Regions from separate parts of the Mycobacterium sp. BMJ-28 genome, predicted to be linked through region 1. Evidence: predicted binding sites of a transcription regulator. Region 1 holds the regulator's gene; each other region holds the start of a gene.

The links. The regulator LexA, encoded in region 1, represses DNA repair genes until DNA is damaged. The targets are predictions, from matches to a motif close to CGAACANNTGTTCG.
Region 2: a site for LexA is predicted at 2,563-2,576, ahead of ACXPWS_RS07275 (HNH endonuclease signature motif containing protein). Genes of this name have one in related genera too.
Region 3: a site for LexA is predicted at 2,869-2,882, ahead of ACXPWS_RS23870 (HNH endonuclease signature motif containing protein). Genes of this name have one in related genera too.

The regions. Positions count from the first base shown of each region.
Region 1 is NZ_CM136783.1:3,930,541-3,935,520, reverse strand. Features, by position in the region: gene ACXPWS_RS19525 (acyl-CoA dehydrogenase family protein) at 1-265, shown strand, start outside; gene ACXPWS_RS19520 (LGFP repeat-containing protein) at 401-2,443, shown strand; gene lexA (transcriptional repressor LexA) at 2,454-3,128, opposite strand; gene ACXPWS_RS19510 (LysM peptidoglycan-binding domain-containing protein) at 3,324-3,902, shown strand; gene nrdR (transcriptional regulator NrdR) at 3,993-4,454, shown strand; gene ACXPWS_RS19500 (PhzF family phenazine biosynthesis protein) at 4,458-4,980, opposite strand, start outside.
Region 2 is NZ_CM136783.1:1,460,785-1,465,764, reverse strand. Features, by position in the region: gene ACXPWS_RS07290 (adenylate cyclase regulatory domain-containing protein) at 1-188, opposite strand, end outside; gene ACXPWS_RS07285 (DNA-deoxyinosine glycosylase) at 207-695, shown strand; gene ACXPWS_RS07280 (SRPBCC family protein) at 705-1,160, shown strand; gene ACXPWS_RS07275 (HNH endonuclease signature motif containing protein) at 1,161-2,558, opposite strand; gene ACXPWS_RS07270 (ribosomal protein L7/L12) at 2,683-2,943, opposite strand; gene ACXPWS_RS07265 (amidase) at 2,927-4,324, opposite strand; gene ACXPWS_RS07260 (AraC family transcriptional regulator) at 4,342-4,980, opposite strand, start outside.
Region 3 is NZ_CM136783.1:4,801,141-4,806,120, forward strand. Features, by position in the region: gene htpG (molecular chaperone HtpG) at 1-1,254, shown strand, start outside; gene ACXPWS_RS23870 (HNH endonuclease signature motif containing protein) at 1,397-2,710, opposite strand; gene ACXPWS_RS23875 (CaiB/BaiF CoA transferase family protein) at 2,965-4,119, opposite strand; gene ACXPWS_RS23880 (SDR family NAD(P)-dependent oxidoreductase) at 4,112-4,980, opposite strand, start outside.

The sequences.
Region 1 (4,980 bases):
CACCGCGGTGCGGATCATGGTCGACGAGTTCATCCGGTTGCACCTGGACCGCAAGCTGACGGTGGACCAGGCGGCCATGGCCAAGTGGTATTCCACCGAAGCTCAGGTCCGCCTGGTCGACCGCTGCCTGCAGTTGCACGGCGGCTACGGATACATGCGTGAGTACCCCATCGCGCGGGCATTCCTGGACTCCCGGATCCAGACCATCTACGGCGGAACCACCGAAATCATGAAGGAGATCATCGGCCGCGGCCTCGGTGTCTGAGGTCCTGTGCCGACACGCCGTGGTTCCGACACGCATCCGGTACAGGTCGCGATATCCCACGAGATGGCACCCGGCTGACGCAAAGTTGACGAAAGCGATACTTTTTCCATGCTTTGCACGAGTTCGGGAGGACTGATGACCAGGCAGCGAACCCGGCTGCGCACCGCCGCCGGGCGTGCGTTGCTGGGGCTGGCAGCGCCGATGGTGGTGGCGGCCTGCGTGATGGCAATGGCGCTGGCCGCACCGGCCCACGCCACCCCCGAGAGCGACGCCGACGCGGCGATCAGCGCGGCATGGGATGGTGCCGGTGGCGACACTGGACCATTGGGGGCCAAGGACGGCGGCGTCTATGCCGCCGGCGCCGGATTCGGGCAGAACTTCGCCGGTGGCAAGATCTTCTTCACTCCCGAGACCGGCGCCCACGTCATGGCGGGCGCGATCCTGGACAAGTACGAGTCCCTGGGCGGTCCAGCGGACAGCGACCTGGGCTTTCCCACGATCGACGAGGGCCCGGGCCGGGCCCCCGACAGCCGCAACACCACGTTCAGCGCCGCGGACAAGCCCGTCATCTTCTGGACCCCGGACAACGGGGCCAGGGTGGTGCGCGGGCCGATCAATGCCGCATGGGACAAGCTCGGCGGCTCCGCCGCGGTGCTCGGGGTGCCGACCGGCGACGAGACATCACGCGGCGAGGTGATCTCCCAGCAGTTCACCGGTGGTGAGGTGTCGTGGGACCGCAAGACCAAAACCTTCACCACGACGCCTCCGGAGCTGGCCGACCAGCTCGCCGGGCTGGCGGTGCCCTCGGACGTCGCCTCGGAGATCGCGGCAGCGCGCCGGGCCGCCGGTGGTGCGCTCGGACCGCTGGGCGCCCAGGCCGGCGGGCAGTACGCCATCGGCACCGATGGAGCAGGCCAGAATTTCGCCGGCGGCAAGATCTTCTACAGCCCGGCCACCGGCGCCAATGTGGTCACCGGCCAGGTTCTCGCCAAGTACGAGAGCGTGGGCGGCCCCACCGGCGATCTCGGCTTCCCGACGGCCAGTGAGACCGACGGCGGGCTGGCCCCGGCCAGCCGCTTCGTGCCCTTCGCGGCCGCGGACAAGCCCGTCATCTTCTGGACCCCGGACTTCGGCGCCGTGATCGTCCGCGGCGCGATGAATGCCGCGTGGGACAAACTCGGCGGTGCCACCGGCGAGCTCGGCGCGCCCAAGGGGGATCAGACCCAGAGCGGCAGCGTCATCACCCAGCAGTTCAACGGCGGCAGCATCTCCTGGGATGAGGACGCCGACAAGTTCACCACCGAGCCGGCGAACCTGCAGTCGCAGCTGGCCGGGCTCGAGGTGCCGGGTGCCGATGCACCGAAGGCTCCCGCCGCAGAGCCCGCCGGTGGCAGTGGCGGCAAGTGGTACACCTGGAGTTGGTGGTGGCTGCTGGGCCTCATCCCGCTGCTGGCGCTGATCGGGCTGATCGCGGTGGCGGTGTTGCGCAACAGGCGTTCCGGCGATGAGCATTTCGATGCCGATCATTACGGTGACGAGGGCTACCAGTCCGAATTTCACGGCGGATACGGCGGCGGCTTCGATGGCCGGGCGGAATCACACGAGCCCGACGACTACGAGCACAGCCCGGCGGCATACGGCCAGGAGCCGGGCGGGTACTCACCGCAGAGTCCGTGGGCCGTGTCGGCGCCCCGGGCTGATGACCGGGACGATGACGATGACGACGCCGATGAAGTCGAGGAGCTGGCCGAACCGGCCGGGCACGATTTCCCGGAGTTCGACGCCGACGCCGACTCGGTGGACACGGCGCCCACCCGGATCCAGTCCGACGAGGCGGAGCACGCCGAGGAAGCCGGCCCCGATGACGATGCCGGACCCGACGCTGCGGCACCCCTCGCGGCGGACCTGCCGTCGATACCCCGGTCCACGTACGAACCGGACTTCCCCAGCGGCCGGCACGCGGCGATCCAGATAGAGGAGCCCGACCCGGCACGCACCTCGATGCGCCTGGCCGGCAGCGACCCGTACCGCGCGCCCGACGGATACGGGGTCAAAGCGGATACCGGTACCGGGCAATACTGGACGCCGGGCACGCCGGGCTATGACCAGGCGCGAGCCGAGATCTGGTTCGTGAGTGAGGAATTCGCGGTGACGAACGGGTTCGTCCGAGCCGACTGAGTGCGGTCGGTCAGATCTTGCGGATGACGGTCACGACCTTGCCCAGCACGACCGCGTCGTTGCCTGGGATCGGGTCGAACACCGGGTTGTGCGGCATCAGCCACACCTGTCCGCGGGTGCGCTTGAACGTCTTGACGGTGGCTTCGCCGTCGATCATCGCCGCGACGATATCGCCGTTGTCGGCAACGTTCTGCTGACGGATGACCACCCAGTCCCCGTCGCAGATCGCGGCGTCGATCATGGATTCGCCCACCACCTTCAGCAGGAACAGCGACCCCTCACCGACGAGCTCGCGGGGCAGCGGGAACACGTCTTCCACGGCCTCCTCGGCCAGGATCGGCCCGCCCGCGGCGATGCGTCCCAGCACCGGCACGAAGGTCGGTTCTGGCAGCGCGTCGGAGCCCGTGACATCGGTGCTCACGACCGGCGTCACCATATCGTCGGAGCCGCGGACATCCACCGCGCGCGGCCGGTTGGGATCGCGCCGCAGGTAGCCCTTCTTCTCCAGCGTGCGTAGCTGATGGGCGACCGATGACGTCGAGGTCAGCCCGACCGCATCGCCGATTTCGCGGATACTCGGCGGATAGCCGCGGGTGGTGACCGACGCGCGGATGACCTCAAGAATGGTGCGCTGCCGCTCGGTGAGTCCCGAACGCGCCTCTGGGGTGCCGATGCTGTCGCTCATGGCGCCGAATCTAGTCGTCCCGCACACATTAATCAAACATGTGTTCGAGGCGTGTCGCGTGGGCCGGACTTGTCGGTGGGTGCGTTTATCGTTTGCAACAGTTCGATCACGTGTTCTATCCATCGAACAGATGATCGACTATCTTCGAACACAAGAGCGAACGATTGGCAGCCTCACCCGGCGAAAGGCAGGACAATGACCATTCTGGACACCCGATTCGGTACCGAGTTCGACAGTGCGTTCGACGCGGCGTTCGAAACCGAGTTCGACACCGGTTCCGGCTCCAGGTCCGTGTCGAGGTCCGGAGCCCGGGCCGCAGGCCGCGCCCAGGTGGCGGTCCGGCGCCCGGCCGCGGCCGAGGTGTGGCCGCTGCCCCGGGATGTGGTGGTCCGCCGCCGCCGCCCGCAGGTCCGCCGGCCCGGCGGCACGCCGATGTCGCATCGCGGTACCGGTGTGCTGATGTCTCGCGCCTCGCACCGCCGTCGTCCCATCACGCCCGTCACCACCGTGGTGCTCGCCCTGATCGCGGCCGCGATCACGGTGTGGCTGGGTCTGGTCGCCCAGGTGGGCGGCGGGGTCGACGAGACCGCGGTGCAGGTGCCCACCCGGCTGTCGGTCGTGCAGGTCGAAGCGGGGGAGACGCTGGCGCACGTGGCAGAGCGGGTGGCGCCCGACGCCCCGGTCAATTCGGTGATGGACCGCATCAAGGAACTCAACAAGCTCGAGTCCAGCGCAGTGCTGGCCGGTCAAACGCTCATCGCCCCGATCGGCTGATCGGTGAGCGGCCACGGACGGCTTCGGTTGGTGCAGGTACGCTCGGAGACGTTCGAAGTGGTCGACATGCGGCGCGGCGAAGGAGCGGTGATGCACTGTCCTTTCTGCCGCCATCCCGATTCGCGTGTGGTGGACTCCCGTGAGACGGACGAAGGCCAGGCCATCAGGCGCCGCCGATCATGCCCGGAATGCGGTCGCCGGTTCACCACCGTGGAGACGGCCGTGCTGGCCGTCGTGAAGCGCAGCGGGGTCACCGAGCCGTTCAGTCGCGAGAAGGTCATCAAAGGTGTCCGCCGGGCCTGTCAGGGCCGTGCGGTCGACGACGACGCGCTCAACCTGTTGGCGCAGCAGGTCGAAGACGCCGTGCGCGCCGCGGGCTCACCCGAGATACCCAGCCATGAAGTCGGGCTGGCCATCCTGGGGCCGCTGCGCGAACTCGACGAGGTCGCCTATCTCCGATTCGCATCCGTGTACCGGTCGTTCAGTTCGGCCGAGGATTTCGAGCGCGAGATCGAGGCACTGCGCGCCCATCGCGTGACCAGTACCGGCTGAACCTCAGTCCAGCCGCGTGTTGCCGTCACGGGCTACGCGTCCGGCCACTTTCACCCAGCCCTGCGCATCCCACCAGGTGCGGATCTGCGAGCCCCTGCCCTGTGTGATGTGTAGATTCCGGCTCAGATATTCGGTCATCCGCACCGCCGCCGCGCCGGTTGCCTCGTCCTCGGTGATCCCGAGGTGTGGCGCGAACATCCGGGATCGCAGCTCCCCGGCCTCGGCATCGCTCCATGCCCACACGTAATGCCCGGAGTCGCCGGTGTAGTCGGTCGGGTCGGCGTCGAGCACGTCGGTCACCGAATCGAGGTCATAGATCGCGAATTGTGGTGCCCACTCGGCGCGCGCGCTGATCGCGGTGAGGCTCACGTCGTCGGCCGGGTACTCGACCTGCACCACGCCGGCGGGTACCTGCAGCGTCCGCACCGGGATGCCGCGTTCACGCAGCCACCATGCCGCACCCACGGTCGGATGCCCCGCGAACGGCATCTCGGTGGTGGGGGTGAAGATATGGGCGCTCGCGGTG
Region 2 (4,980 bases), 2.5 Mb from region 1:
AGCACCCGGCGCGAGGCCAGCAGCAGTGGCGCGTACGAATCACGGATCTGCTCGGCGGTGATCCCGCGCTCCAGCAACCAGGGGATCAGTTCGGCACGTTCGGCACGCGCATCGCCCTCGAGCCCGTCGAGCAGTTCGGCGAAGTCTGGAGAGTCCACGAGGTCAACGTAGCGGTATGCGATCGTCATTGTGAGATCGTGGCCGGAATGACCGACCTGCTGCACGGGCTGCCTCCACTGGCCGCTCCCGATGCCCGCGTGCTGATCTGCGGCAACATGCCCAGCGTCATGTCACTGGCCGTGGGTGAGTACTACGGCAATCCGCGCAACGCGTTCTGGCGGATCACCGGCGCGGTGTTCGGGTTTGCCGCCGATGCGCCCTACCCCGACCGGGTGCAGGCGCTGCTCGGTCACGGCGTCGCGGTCTGGGATGTGCTGCGGTGTTGCGTGCGCGAGGGCAGCCTGGACTCCGCGGTGCGGCGGGATACCATGGTGCCCAACGATTTTGCCGGATTCTTCGCCGACCACCCGGGCATCGAGCGGGTGGTGTTCAACGGCGCGGCCGCCGAGGCGAACTTCCGCCACCTGGTGGGTGACGCGGCAGTCCCGGCCGTCCGACTGCCGTCGACCAGTCCCGCCCAGACCATGCGGTTCGCCGACAAACTTGCGGCCTGGCAGTCGGCCCTGGCCGACTAGGATCGCGCCATGGAAGCTTCGGTGACCGTACACATGAACGCGCCGGCCGATCAGGTGTGGAACCTGATCGCGGATATCCGCAACACCCCGAAGTACTCGCCGGAGGTATTCGACTCCGAGTGGCTCGACGGCGCGACCGGCCCGGCGCTCGGCGCCAAGTTCCGCGGTCACGTCAAGCGCAACGAGATCGGACCGGTGTATTGGACGACATGCCGCGTCACCGCGTGCGAGGCCGGACGCGAGTTCGGCTTCGAGGTGCTGGCCGGCGACAAGCCGGTGAACAACTGGCACTACGCCCTTTCGCCTTCGGCCGGCGGCACCGATGTCACCGAGTCCTTCCGGATGACCCCCGGGTTACTCGACACCGTGTTCGGCCTCTTCGGCGGCCAGTTGCGGACCCGGCGCAACATCCGGGACATGACCACCACCCTCAACCGAATCAAGGCCGAGGTCGAGGCGGGCTGATCACGCGGCGGTGCCCGGCGGCGCATCCGGCCTGGCCGTCCTGCCGGGGTACTTGTCACCCACGATGGTTTCCGGGTGGTGGTAGATGTTGGTGCGGGCTTGGCCGGTGTCCAGTGCCAGGGGTGGGATCCATTCGACCCTGCCGTCCTTGTTGATGACGGTGGTCCAGGCGTCTTCTTTGACGAGGCGGTTGTGCGGTCCACACGCGAGTACGAGTTCGTCGATATTGGTCTGGCCGTTTTGGGCGAAGCCGCGTTTGGCGTGATGGACCTGGCAGCCGTAGGCCGGCACTCGGCACCCCGGGTAGGTGCAGCCCCGGTCCCGGTAGGTGAGTACCAGCCGCTGATCGGCGGTGGCACAGCGTTTGGTGCGCCCGAAATACAACGGCCGCCCGGACACCTCGTCGAACACCGCCAGGCACAGCAGTGAATGCGACGCCAGCCGGATCGCGTCGCGCATCGGCACTCGCGACCCGGCCGCGGTGATGGCTTGTCCGGTGCCGGCCTCGAACTCTGCAGCGATGGCACCCAGGACCACGGTGACCGGCAACCCGTTGTGTTGACCCAACCCGCCGGACATCAACGCATCGCGGGCGATGGTGACCAGAGCGTCGTGTTGACGTTGCCCCCGGGTGCGGGTGTCGACCTCGATCACCTCGGCTGACGGAGTTCCGGTGGTGCAGGGGGTGTCATCTTCGGGATTGCACATCCCCGGTGCGGCCAGCTTGCCGAAGATCGGTTCCAGATAAGCCCGACCCTCCGGAGTGACCGTGCCATGAAAATCGCTCATCCCTTGGTCGTCTTGGGGCTCCAGCACGAACGTGCGGCGGTCTTCGCGGCGCTCGGCGATGTCGTCGTCATTGGGTTCGGGACCGTCCGGGTCGATGACGTCAAGCAGATGCTTGGCCAACCGGCGCAGCGTGTCCGGGTCATACACCGCCGCGTACGAGGCCAGCAGCGCCTCGGCATCGGCACGGGCCGGCTCATCCACGTACGGCGGCAGTTTCTTCATGGTTCTGGTGATGATCCGGACGTGCTCGCTCGTCAGTTCACCGCGGGCTTGGGCGGCCGAGGTGGCCGGATACACCGGCGCCAACGCCTGTCCGGTCACCGTGCGGCGCGGGGCCAGCAGTTCCCCCTCGGCCAGCCGGCGCCCGGCCTCCTTGTTCGACAGGCGTAACCGGATACCCAACGCATCGGCCCAGCTGCGCGCCCCCAGCTCACCGGGGCCGGACTGTGTTTTCACCGCCGCCATCACCCGGTGCTGAACCGCAGGCACCCGCCGGTACACCTGCTCCAGCGCGGACTGGACCTCCAACAGCTCGGTAACCGAGGCGTTGTCAAAGATGGTGTCGGACAGTCTGTCCAGCACCACCATCAGATCGACCACAACCTCCACGCCTCGAACATTAGTACGAGTCACCGACAAGTTCGGACGTTATCCACAGTCACCGATTTGTCCACAGATTCACGCGCACAACAGGATTCGACGTTGCATCGGCCACCAGACGTTGCTAAACCCGCTAACCCAGCCGGTCCACGATGTCCTTGGCTTCCTTCAAGCTCAGCCCGGTCTCCGAACGGAGCACCTTGATTGCCTCGATCTTCTTTCCCTGCAGGGCAAGATCGCGGACCACCGCACTCGCCCAGGTGTCGTTGGCGTCCCCGATCGGTCGCGGCGGCACGGCCCTGCCCACCGCCCGCTCCAGTGCCGCCACCCGGCGTTCGAGTTCCTCGACCCGCCGTTGTAGATCACCCTCGCTTGCGCTACCGAAAAGTCCCATGGGACTCAGTGTGCCCGGGCGGCCGCCGGTGCGCCCAGGGCCGGGCCGCCTCGATCTGCGCGCCCAGTGACAACAGCGTCGCCTCGCCGGACGGCCGGCCCATCAGCTGGATCGACGTCGGCACACCGTCGCGGTCCAGCCCCCACGGCACCACCGCCGCGGGCTGCCCCGTGACATTGCACATCGCCTGGAACGGCACCCGGCCGGCCACCAGCGCCAGCGTCGAGACCGCACCGCGCCGTTGGTAGGCGCCGATCTTGGACGGCCCGGTGGCCGCGCCGGGCGTGAGGACGACGTCGACGTCATCGAAGATGGACAGCACCCGCGCGGCGATGGCCGGTTCGGCGGCCAGGATCGCGGCCATCCGGCGCGGCGGGATCAGACCGCCGATCCGCGCGAAAGCCCTTGTCCGGGAGTCCAGCCGGTCCGGGTGCGGCAACGCGCGGACATCCTCGTACACACCGCGGAAGTACCGCGGCAACGCATGCCGGTACGCCACGCCGGCCGGATAGTCCGGGTCGCGCTCGAGGACGTCATGACCCATTTCGCGCAGCAACGCCACGGCTTCACGCACGGCAGCCTTCTGCGCGGCCCCGACCCGTGCGATCACTCCCGGCGGCGTCTTGAGGCTGACGGCGATCCGCAGCCGACCCGGGGGCCGAGCCGCCGCGGCCACGAAATCGCCGCCGGGTGCGGTGACGTCGAGGAACAGCGCGGCATCCGCCACCGTGCGCGCGATGGGTCCGTTCGCCACCAGGCCACACCAGGAGTGCTCGGGCGCCGCCGCAGGCACCCGGCCGCGCTGTGGTTTGATCCCGAACAGTCCACACCACGTGGACGGCACCCGAATCGAGCCCATCCCATCGGATCCCAGTGCCAGCGAGGCCAACCCCGCGGCCATCGCCGCGCCGCTGCCCCCACTGCTGCCGCCCGGCGCGAAGTCCCGGTTCCACGGATTGCGGGTCGCGCCGAAGGTGAGCGTCTCGGTGAACGGCCAGATCATCATCTCCGGTACCGACGTCTTGCCCAGCAGTACCGCACCCGCCGCCCGCAGCCGCCGCACCACCTCCGCGTCGGCGGTCGCCGCGGGCCCGTGCGCGCTGCTGCCGTAGGTGGTCACCTCACCCGCGATATCGGTGTCGTCCTTGATGGCGATCGGCACGCCGAGCAGCGGCAGCCGCTCCCCCGCGTCCAACCGGGCCTGGGCGGCCACCGCCTGTGCGCGCGCCGAATCGGCGAAAACCACACGGTATGAACGGATTTCTGGATCGATCCGAGCGATCCTGGACAGATAGAGTTCCACCAGGTCCGGCGCGGTGACAGTACCGGCGGCCAGCATGCGGGCGTGCTCGGCCGCTCCGGCGAACGCGATATCGCTCATCGGGGCAACGTTAGCGCTCAGGGGCCGTGCGTGGTGGCGTACTCACCGGGCGTGCAGCCCAGCATGACCCGGAAATCGTTGATGAAGTGCGCCTGGTCATACCAGCCCAGCCGGTGGGCCAGATCGGCGAAGTCCAGGCCGGGATGGCTCTCGATCTCCAGCGCGGCCTGTTGTAATCGGTAGCGGCACAACACCCATTTCACCGGAACCCCGACATAGTGCGCGAACATCCGTTGGGTGGTGCGGACACTCCACGGCGATATCGCCATCACCTGTGCCACCTTGTGCAACGTGGCATCGGTCTGCATCCGTTCGACCAGTTCGGTGACGCAGCCGTACGCCGGATCTGGTGGTTGCGCGCAGGCACCGATCGCGGTATCCATCCGGTTCCGCACCGTCTCCGCATCGTCACCGAATTCGACTGCGGTGCCGAATAACTCGTCGTCGGCCGGAACCACCCGTCCGGTGAGCCGGGCCGCGTCACGGCCGAACCGGGCGGTGAAACCGCCGGGCCGGAACCTGGCCCCCACCACGGTGCCGCGCTCGCTGATGGTGGTGCGGAACACCCGCGGCACCACCCCGTGCACCAGGGTGTTCGGCAGTGGGTGACCATGCCGTGCAGCATCATCGCCCCACTCCCTGGTCAGGTGCAACGC
Region 3 (4,980 bases), 870 kb from region 1:
CCAGCCGACGAGTCGGCCGACGGGGAGACCGCGGAGCCCACCGTCACCTTCGAAACCGAGACACTCAATTCGCGTACCGCGCTGTGGGCGAAGTCCAAGAGCGAGGTCTCCGACGAGGAGTACAAGGAGTTCTACCGGCATATCGCGCACGCGTGGGATGAGCCACTCGATGTCATCGCGATGAAGGCCGAAGGCACCTTCGAGTACCAGGCGTTGTTGTTCATCCCGTCGCAAGCGCCGTTCGACCTGTTCAACCGCGACGGGCACACCGGGGTGCAGCTGTACGTCAAGCGCGTCTTCATCATGGCCGACTGCGACGAGCTGGTGCCCGAGTACCTGCGATTCGTCAAGGGTGTCGTCGACGCACAGGACATGTCGCTGAACGTGTCTCGGGAGATCCTCCAGCAGGACCGCCAGATCAAGGTGATCCGGCGCAGCCTCACCAAGAAGGTGCTGTCGGCCATCAAGGACCTCCAGGCCAACCGGCCGGACGATTACGTGACCTTCTGGACGCAGTTCGGCCGCGTGTTCAAGGAGGGCCTGCTCTCCGACCATGACAACCGCGACACCCTGCTGGAGCTGTCGTCTTTTGCGTCGACGGCCAGTGAGACCGACTCGACCACCCTTGCCGACTACGTCGGGCGGATGAAGGACGACCAGGAGCAGATCTTCTACGCGACGGGTGAATCACGCCAATTGCTGGAGCACTCCCCCCATCTGGAGGCTTTCAAGGCCAAGGGCTACGAGGTGCTGCTGCTCACCGACCCGGTCGACGAGGTGTGGGTCGAATCGGTGCCGGAATTCCAGGGCAAGAAGTTGCAGTCGGTCGCCAAGGGTGAAGTCGACCTCGGTTCCGGAGACGACAAGAGCAACGGCGACCGCAGCGACTTCGCCGATCTGCTGGCCTGGCTGCAGGAAACGCTCGACGAGCACGTCAAGGAGGTGCGGCTGTCGACGCGCCTGACCTCGTCGCCGGCATGCCTGATCACCGACACTTTCGGCATCACCCCGCAGCTGGCGCGCATGTACCGTGCGTCCGGGCAGGACGTGCCCGTGGGCAAGCGCATCCTGGAGCTCAATCCCGATCACGCACTCGTCACGGGTCTGCGGGACGCCTTGGCGTCGTCACCGGACGGACTCGGCGAGACTGCCGAGTTGCTCTACGGCGTAGCCCTTCTCGCCGAGGGTGGGTCCCTCGACGATCCGGCGCGCTTCGCCGGCATTCTCGCCGACCGGTTGGCGAAGACCTTCTAGTTGCCCGCTGCGCAGGTGACGGGTCGTCTCTGGCCAGGTCGCGCCGGCGCTGGTTCGCAGAGGCGGGCCCGGCGGCGTGACCTTCCGCCGGACCCACCACGCGGGCGGTTTCTCTGTGTAGTTGTCAAGGTGCACAAAGCGTTTAGGCGGCGGTGGGTAGGTCGGTCATGGTGCGTCGTGCGTGTGAGCGCAGATGTGCCGGTTCTGCTCTGCCCGGATCGTGGGGTGGGATGAACCAGGGGTGGCGGTCGGTGCCCAGGTAGACCTGCCAGCCGCCGTGGTGGATGGCGGTGTGGTGGTGTCGGCACAGCAGGACGCCGTTGTCGATGCTGGTGGCGCCCCCGCTGCTCCAGGGTGTGATGTGGTGGGCGTCGCACCAGGACACCGGCCGCCCGCAGCCGGGGTGTGCGCAGCCACCGTCCCGTACCGCCAACCCCTTCCGGATCACGGGCGTGAACAGCCTTTCGCTGCGTCCCACATCCAGCGGCGCACCCGCGCCATCAACAGTCACCACCCCGATCGTGCTGTCACACAAGATCAGGTCAGCGGTGGTCGCGCTGACCGGCCCGGTGAAACCCAGGCTGTCCACGAGCCCCTTTCCTTCCGCTGGCCGGATGACGGTGACGTGCGGGAGCACCCCTCCGGAGGTCGGGCGCCGCGAGTTCGACAGGTAGGTCCGCACGACGTGGCCGAGGGCGTCCGCGCGACGCCTCCCGACCGGGCGCGGGTCGGGTGAGCCGTCTGGCAGCGGGACGGGCCGGCACAGTGGGTCCAGCGCGGTGAGCAGTTCCTCACCGGTGAGCGCGTCGACATCGAGGGTCGCAGCGACCCGTCCTTCGTCGTTGACCACCACTGTCATCTCGTTGAGGTCAGCGTTCTCGGCCACCGGCACGGCCCCGACCACCGGCGGTTGCGTCGAGGCTTTGTCGATGGCGATCGCGCGGGCCTTCTCGGCCACCTGCGATGGCGTGGTCTGGATCATCAACTTGGTGACGACCTTCGCCCGGTCCTCGTCGGACAGGGCGACCCTGCCTTCGACGTGTTTGACGCCCCTTCCGACCGCGTCGGCGAACTCGATGCCGAGACCACCCAGACGCTGGGACTGGGTGAGGGCCGGCAGGGTGTGCGCCGCCCGCCCCACCCGCGCGGCCCGATGTGCCGCGCCGGGGGCCACACCGCAACTGGTGAGCAGATCAGCCCCCGAACGCAGGTGCTTGCGGGCCGGGATCCCGAGCCGCTCGGCGGCCGCAACGGCCTGTGCGATCACATGATCCAACAGGTTGCGCGCCGTCACCGCGGCGACCACCACCGCCAGCAAGGGCTGCTCATCGAGCACCCGCCGCGGACAGTCCAGCAGATGACACAGTCTGCGGTCGCCGTCGTCCTCGGGTGGTGGCGCCGGAGCGAGGTCATCGATGAGCGCATCGATGACAGCATTGAGATGGGTGGCGTCCATACCAGATACCGAGCCTTTCCCAGAAGTGCACGCGGGCAGACAAGTTCGGGATCATCTAGGCAACATGGCTCAACAGTCTGCGACGGACCGTCGAACCTCTCAGCGACACAGTCGCGGCAAAAGCTCACCGATAGCGGGAGCACCATCTCATTTCAATTCGAACTTATGTTCGATGCTACGCCGCACCGGGGCCCCACGCAAGTGCCGACCCGAAGTCCCGAAACACCTTCCGGCACAAGCCGAGCACACACGTCTCAGCGCCCAGGCAGCGCCCGAAGCTCGGCCAGCACCGCGTCGGTGTCGGCGCCCAGTTCCGGCGCGGGTCCGTGCACCCGGCCGGGTGTGCGGGAGAACCAGGTCGGCACACCCGGGATGCGCATCGTCCCGTGCTCGGTCTCGATGGTCTCGAACAGTCCGACGGCCTTGAGATGTTCGTTGTCGAACAAGGCGTCCGGGGTGTTGACGGCGGCGGCCGGGATCTCCAGTTCGCGGAACAGTTGTAGCCACTCGTCGGTGGTGCGTTCCTTGAGCGTCTGCGCCACCAGTCCGTACACGGTGTCGATCTGTTTGGCGCGCTGCTCGAGCGTGGCGAACTCGATGCTGTTCCAGACCGGCTGCACCCGCTCGATGAACGCATTCCAGTGCTTGTCGTTGTAGATGAGCGCCGCAATCTGACCGTCTTTGGTCTCGTACGGCTTGCGGTTGGGCGCCACCGCGCGGGGATACACGGCCGGGCCGAGCGCGGGGTCGAACATGGCGCCGTTGGCATGTTCGACCAACATGAACGACGCCATGGTCTCGAACATGCTGACCTCCACCTCCTGCCCTTCACCGGTGCGCTCACGGTGGAACAGCGCCATCGTGGTGGCGTACAGGGCCGTCAGGCCCGCCACCTTGTCGGCCATGATGGTGCCGACATAGCTGGCTTCCCCGGTCAATTGTTCTTGTACCGCAGGCAATCCGCATTCGGCCTGAATGGTGTCGTCATAGGCGGGGCGGTCCGCGTCGGGACCGCGCCTGCCGTACCCGTAGCAGTTGGTGTAGACGATGGACGGGTTCAGCGCGACGACGTCCTCATAGGTGAACCCGAGCTTGGCGATCGCCTTGGCCCGCATCGAGTGGATGAACACGTCGGCGGTCTCGATCAACGACCGCAACGCTGCCTTGCCCTCGCTGGTCTGCAGATCGAGCATCACGCCCCGCTTACCGCGGTTCACGTTGATGAAGACACCGCTCAACCCGGAGACGGGGCCCACCGAGATATATCGGGTGTTGTCCCCGGCCGGCGGTTCCACCTTGATGACGTCGGCACCCATATCGGCCATGATCTGGGTGCAGTACGGCCCCATCACCATCGCGGTCAGGTCGATGACCCGTACCCCCTTGAGTGGACCCTGGAATTCAGTCATGGGCGGCGACCCCGAACGAGTAGCGAATGTGATCGGTATGTCCGTCGGGCACCGGCGCGAACACCAGCGGTGCGGTGTCGTCGCGGATCGCGTCGATGTTCGCCGCGATGTCCTCGATGGACCACGACGGCTGGTACACCCCTGGTGTCTCGGCGATGAAGGCCCGCGCCACCCGACCGGCGATCGCCACGAACAGTTCGCCGCTGACCGAACACGATTCGTGCGCCAACCAGCCGACGGCGGGCGCCACCAGATCCGATCCCATCGGCGGGTAGGCCGAGGTGTCCAGTCCCTCAGCCATTCTGGTGACCGCGCCCGGGACGATCGCGTTGCACGTCACGCCTTCGGCGGCACCTTCGAGTGCGACCACATTGGTGAGCCCGATGATCCCGGCCTTGGCTGCGGCATAGTTGGCGACACCGTGGTTGCCGTACAGCCCGCCGATCGAAGAGGTCAGCACGATCCGCCCGTAGCCGGCGGTACACATGAGCGGGAATGCCGGGCGCACCACGTGGAAGGCGCCCCGCAGGTGCACATCGAGCACAGACTCGAAATCCTGGTAGGTCAGCTCCTTGAGCGAGCCGCGGCGCACGATGCCGGCATTGTGGATGAGGATGTCGACACGCCCGAAATGTTCGATGGCAGTGTCGATGATGGCCTTGCCGCCGTCGGCGGTCGCGACCGAGTCGGTGCTGGCAACGGCCTGCCCGCCGGCAGCGGCGATTTCGCGCACCACGTCGTGGGCCGGGCCCTCGTCGGCCCCGTCACCGGTCAGGCTGGCACCGGGGTCGTTGACGACAACCTTGGCGCCACGCGATGCCAGCAGCAGCGCGTACGCACGGCCGAGTCCGCGTCCACCGC